2 regions of the Streptomyces sp. NPDC041124 genome follow, and region 1 is predicted to be linked to the other one. Evidence: riboswitches for the same ligand, from Rfam matches in the RefSeq annotation. Region 1 holds a riboswitch; the other holds the start of a gene.

Evidence for each region. Region 1 has a riboswitch for thiamine pyrophosphate ahead of ACZ6A9_RS24760 (thiamine ABC transporter substrate-binding protein). Riboswitches for the same ligand answer to the same signal wherever they lie in the genome.
Region 2: it holds a riboswitch for thiamine pyrophosphate, as region 1 does, so the genes downstream of both, thiO (glycine oxidase ThiO) here and ACZ6A9_RS24760 (thiamine ABC transporter substrate-binding protein) in region 1, are expected to answer to the same signal.

What each region holds. Positions count from the first base shown of each region.
Region 1 covers NZ_JBVIYR010000009.1:237,455-240,336, reverse strand. The annotation lists gene ACZ6A9_RS24765 (ABC transporter permease) at 1-71, opposite strand, end outside; gene ACZ6A9_RS24760 (thiamine ABC transporter substrate-binding protein) at 119-1,207, opposite strand; TPP riboswitch at 1,285-1,390, opposite strand; gene rlmN (dual-specificity RNA methyltransferase RlmN) at 1,415-2,527, opposite strand; gene ACZ6A9_RS24750 (phosphatidate cytidylyltransferase) at 2,683-2,882, opposite strand, start outside.
Region 2 covers NZ_JBVIYR010000002.1:361,173-364,054, forward strand. The annotation lists gene ACZ6A9_RS06040 (NAD(P)/FAD-dependent oxidoreductase) at 1-1,135, opposite strand, end outside; gene ACZ6A9_RS06045 (avidin-fold protein) at 1,145-1,507, opposite strand; TPP riboswitch at 1,558-1,669, shown strand; gene thiO (glycine oxidase ThiO) at 1,667-2,833, shown strand; gene thiS (sulfur carrier protein ThiS) at 2,830-2,882, shown strand, end outside.

The sequences.
Region 1 (2,882 bases):
AGCCCGCGCGCGACGATCGCGGCGACGGGGTAGGCGAAGAAGACGGCGAAGAACGCGACGGGCACGGCCATCAGGCCGAGCCGCGCCGCGTTCCCGCGCCGTTTCGCCGCGGCCCGCGTCACTTCAGTACGAGCGAGGTCCACGACTTGACCCACTGGTCACGGTTCTCGGCGATCCTCGCCGGGTCCATGGTCTGCGGGTCCTTCGCCCGCGGCCCGAACTTCACGAACTCCTCGGGCAGCTGGGCGGCCTCCCGCACCGGGTGGACGAACATGTTGAGCGGCATGTCCTCCTGGAACGTCTCGCTGATCAGGAAGTCGAGCAACGCCTTGCCGCCCTCGGGGTTCTTCGCGTTGCTCAGCAGTCCCGCGTACTCGACCTGGCGGAAGCAGGTGCCCTCGGCGACGCCGGTGGGGGCGGTGTCCGGCCTGGGGTCGGCGTAGATCACCTCGGCGGGCGGCGAGGAGGCGTAGGACACCACCAGCGGCCGGTCGGCGCCGGCCTTCCTGCCGCCGGCCGAGCCGGAGAACTCCTCGTTGTACGCCTGCTCCCAGCCGCCGGCGACCTTGACGCCGTTCGCCTTCAGCTTCTTCCAGTAGTCCTGCCAGCCGTCGTCCCCGTACTTCGCGGCCGTCCCGAGCAGGAAGCCGAGGCCGGGCGAGGAGGTGGAGGCGTTCTCGACGACGAGGAGGTCCTTGTACGCGGGCTTGACCAGGTCGTCGAAGGTCTTCGGCGGGGTCAGGCCGTGCTCGGCGAACCACGCCTTGTCGTAGTTGACGCAGATGTCACCGCTGTCGACGGGGGTGACCCGGTGCTCGTCCCCGTCGGCCCGGTACTCGGGCAGGATCAGGTCGGAGCCCTTGGCCTCGTACGGCTGGAACAGCCCGTTGTCGAGGGCGCGGGAGAGCAGGGTGTTGTCGACGCCGAAGAGGACGTCGCCCTGCGGGTTGTCCTTGGTCAGGACGGCCTTGTTGACGGCCTGCCCAGCGTCCCCGTCCTCGAGGACCTTCAGCCGGTAGCCCGACTGCTTCTCGAAGGCGGCGACGACGTCCTCGGACACGGCCCACGAGTTGTGGCTGACGAGGGTGACGGTCCGGGAGCCGCCGCCGTCGCCGCCCGCGGTGCCGTCGTCGGACGACCCGCACGCGGACAGCGTGACCAGTCCCAGCCCGACGGCCAGGACCGTGACCTTCTTGGTGATGCCCACTTGATTCCTCCTGGAGGGACCAGGAAGAGACGCGGCCCTGCCCGGGACCCCTGGGCGGAGTCCCGGGCAGGGCGCAACAGCTCGAGTGACCGATCTCCCTACCCAGAATGACCTGGGCCAGGTTCGGAGGGTCTGCGGCCGGTGCCGCACTCTCAGCGCTGTGGCGCTCCCCTGTCGGAATATGAAGATGTGCTTACTCGCGTCACCTTACCGTTCGCTCGCGGCGAGCTGACCACACGCCCCGTCGATCTCCTGACCACGGGTGTCCCGGATCGTCACCGGCACACCGTGCGCGGCGATCGCCTCCACGAACGCCTTCTCGTCCTCGGGACGGGAGGCGGTCCACTTGGAGCCGGGGGTGGGGTTCAGCGGGATGAGGTTGACGTGCACGGGCCGGCCCTTGAGCAGCCGGCCCAGCCGGTCACCGCGCCATGCCTGGTCGTTGATGTCCCGGATCAGCGCGTACTCGATGGACAGCCGCCGCCCCGACTTCGCCGCGTACTCGAACCCGGCGTCGAGCACCTCGCGCACCTTCCACCGCGTGTTCACGGGGACGAGCGTGTCGCGCAGCTCGTCGTCGGGGGCGTGCAGCGAGATGGCGAGGCGGCACTTGAAGCCCTCGTCGGAGAACCGGTGGATGGCCGGGACGAGACCGACGGTGGACACGGTGATCCCGCGCTGGGACAGCCCGAGCCCGTCCGGCTCGGGGTCGGTGAGCCGGCGGATCGCGCCGACGACCCGCTTGTAGTTGGCGAGCGGCTCGCCCATGCCCATGAACACGATGTTGCTGAGCCGCGCCGGACCGCCCGGGACCTCGCCGTCCCGCAGCGCCCGCATCCCGTCGACGATCTGGTGCACGATCTCGGCGGTGGACAGGTTGCGGTCCAGCCCGGCCTGACCGGTGGCGCAGAACGGGCAGTTCATGCCGCACCCGGCCTGCGAGCTGATGCACATGGTCACCCGGTCCGGGTAGCGCATCAGCACGGACTCGACGAGCGTGCCGTCGAACAGCTTCCACAGCGTCTTGCGGGTGGTGCCCTCGTCGGTCGACAGATGCCGGACGACCGTCATCAGCTCCGGGAGCAGCGCCTCCTGCAGCCGGCCGCGCGAGCCGGCCGGGATGTCGGTCCACTGCTCCGGGGCGTGCGCGTACCGCGCGAAGTAGTGCTGCGAGAGCTGCTTGGCACGGAACGGCTTCTCACCGGCCTCGACGACCGCCTCCTTCCGCTCGGCGGGCGTGAGATCGGCGAGGTGCCGCGGCGGCTTCTTGGCTCCGCGGGGGGCGACGAAGGTGAGCTCTCCGGGAACGGGACGGGCCACGGTCGGGCAACTCCTCAGGACGACGGGGGCCTGGCGACCCGGCACGGGCGGGTGACGGCACCGCTGTGCCTGAGCCAGAAGACAACCCGCGGGGGCGGGGACGTACGAAAGGGCCCGCAGAACACCGCGAGCCCTTCCAGAGTACCTGTTCGCCGTCAACCCGATCCGACGAAGATCACCAGCAGCAGCCACACCACCGGCGCCGTCGGCAGGAGGGAGTCCAGCCGGTCCATGATGCCGCCGTGACCCGGGAGCAGGGTGCCCATGTCCTTGATGCCCAGGTCGCGCTTGATCATGGACTCGCCGAGGTCGCCCAGGGTGGCGCTGGCGGCGACGGCGAGGCCGAGCAGCAGGC
Region 2 (2,882 bases), on a different contig from region 1:
GCCCCACCGCGAGCAGCGCGACCAGACGGGACGCCCGCAGCCAGCAGACGCTCCACGCCGCCCCGGCCGGGTCCCCGCGCCACACGGTGCGGTCGGCGTCCGCGTGGTGTCCCGCGTACTGGACGAACCGCCCGAACTGCTCGGACCAGAAGTACGGCACCGGATCGTACACCGCCGGTTCCCCGCCGGCCGGCCCGCCGAGGATGTTCGCGGCGACCGTGCGCGGCCCCTGGAGGGCGTTGTCCCAGTGGTGGACCAGCAGACGCCCGCCGTAGCGCCCGGACGGGAAGGACGCGCAGTCGCCGACCGCGTACACGTCCGGCACGGAGGTCGTCAGACGGCGGTCGGCGACGACCTCGCCCCGCTCCCCGAGTGCGACTCCGGAGCCCGCGAGCCAGGCCGTGGCGGGGCGGGCCCCGATGCCGACGACCACGGCGCCCGCGGGCAGCCGGGTGCCGTCGTCGAGGACCACGGCGTCCGCCTCCACGCGCTCCACCCGCGCGCGGGTGCGCAGCGTGACACCGGCCTCGGCGTACCAGGCGGTCATCGGGGCGGTCACCTCGGCGGGCAGTGCCCCGGCCAGGGGCCGCTCCGCGGCCTCGACGACGGTGACCGCGCAGCCCGCCTCCCGGGCCGCCGTGGCGAACTCCGCGCCGATCCAGCCGGCGCCCACCACCACGATGTCGTGCTGCCGCGCGAGCACCGGCCGCAGCCGTTCGGCGTCGTCCACGGTGCGCAGCAGATGCACGCCGGGGACGCCCTCGGCGCCGGGCAGCCGCACCGGTTCCGCTCCGGTGGCGATCACCAGCGCGTCGTACGGGACGGGCCCGGCCTCGGTGTCCAGTTCGTGGTCGTCGGGGCGCAGGCCCAGCACCTCGCAGCCGAGCCGCAGTTCGATGCCGAGTTCCTCGAAGTCGAGGTCGAAGGCGGAGTCCTCGGCCTTGCCGAGCAGCACCGCCTTGGACAACGGCGGCCGGTCGTAGGGCTGGTGGGGTTCCGCGCCGATCAGCGTCACGGCGCCCGTGAACCCCTGCTCGCGCAGCGCGGCCGCGGTCTGCACGCCGGCCATGCCCGCGCCCGCCACCACCACCCGCCGCGGTGCGGACCGTCCCGGTTCCTGCGTCTGCTCGCTCACCCGGTCACCTTAGACACCTGGCACGCCGCCGGTTCCCTCGATCTGCTCCACCACGCTCGTCCCGCTGCCGGACCGGGACTCCCACTCCCACTCCTCCTCCAGCCGCGCCCGCCCGTCGGGCAGGTCCACCACCGTCGAGACGCAGTGCCCCGAGGACGTCGTGCCGTCCCGCCTGAGCTGCACGTACCGGAAGTCCAGCCGGTCCCCCGCGCGGGTGCCCACCAGATGCCCGCGCACCACGTCGCCGCCCGCGTACTCGGCCCAGACCTCACCGTCCCGCTCGTGGTAGTGGAACCGGGTGCGGGTGCCGACCTGGCCGGGGGCCTGGTCGGCGACCGGGGCGAGGACGAGTCCGTCGAGCGATCGGGCCACGTGGGGGCTCCCTTACGAGCGTGCTGTTCCGAGGGCTAGGGTGGCCAACGTAGAACACTCGCGGGAGCCCGGACGCACCGGGCTGAGAGGGAGGCTGGCGGCCTCCGACCGTACGAACCTGATCCGGGTCATGCCGGCGAAGGGAGGGGCAGGACGCCCATGTCGCCCACGGGTACCCCCGACGTCCTCGTCGTCGGGGGCGGAATCATCGGTCTGGTGACCGCCTGGCGGGCCGCGCAGCGCGGGCTCGCCACGGCGGTGGTGGACCCCGAGCCGGGCGGCGGTGCCGCCCAGGTGGCCGCCGGGATGCTGGCCGCGGTCACGGAACTGCACTACGGCGAGGAGACCCTGCTGGGTCTGAACCTCGCCTCCGCCCGGCGCTACCCCGGCTTCGCCGCCGAGCTGACCGAGCTCACCGGTCACGACCTCGGCTACCGCCGCTGCGGCACGCTCGCGGTGGCCCTGGACGCCGACGACCGCGCCCACCTGCGCGAACTGCACGCCCTGCAACAGCGCTCGGGCCTGGAGTCGCAGTGGCTGTCCGGGCGGGAGTGCCGGCGCCTGGAACCGATGCTCGCGCCCGGGGTGCGCGGCGGACTGCGGGTGGACGGCGACCACCAGATCGACCCGCGGCGGCTGGCGGCCGCCCTGGTGACCGCGTGCGGGCGGTCCGGCGTGACCGTGCACCGCGCCCGGGCCGAACGGCTTCTCGTCTCGGGCGGCCGCGCGAGAGGCGTCGTCACCGCCGACGGCACCGAACGGGGCGCCGGGCGGGTGGTGCTCGCCGCGGGCAGCCTCAGCGGGCGGCTGGAGGGCGTCCCCGCGGACGTGCTGCCGCCCGTGCGGCCCGTGAAGGGGCAGGTGGTGCGGCTGACGATGCCCGACCGGACGGGTCCCTTCCTCAGCCGGACCGTGCGCGCCGTGGTGCGCGGCAGTCACGTCTACCTGGTGCCGCGCGAGAGCGGCGAGCTGGTGATCGGCGCGACCAGCGAGGAGATGGGCTGGGACACCACCGTGACCGCGGGCGGCGTGTACGAGCTGCTGCGCGACGCCCACGAGCTGGTCCCCGGCATCACCGAGCTGCCGCTGACCGAGACCCGGGCCGGACTGCGCCCCGGCTCCCCCGACAACGCGCCGCTGCTCGGCCCGACCGGGCTGGAGGGGCTGCTGCTGGCCACCGGCCACCACCGCAACGGCGTCCTGCTGACGCCGGTCACTGGCGACGCCCTGGCGGACGTCCTCACCACCGGTGAACTGCCCCCGGAAGCCCGCCCGTTCACCCCCCTGCGCTTCGGCGCCGGCGTCCTCACGGAGCAGCCCGCATGAACATCTCCGTCAACGGGGAGCCCCGGCAGTTCGCGCCCGGCACGGCTCT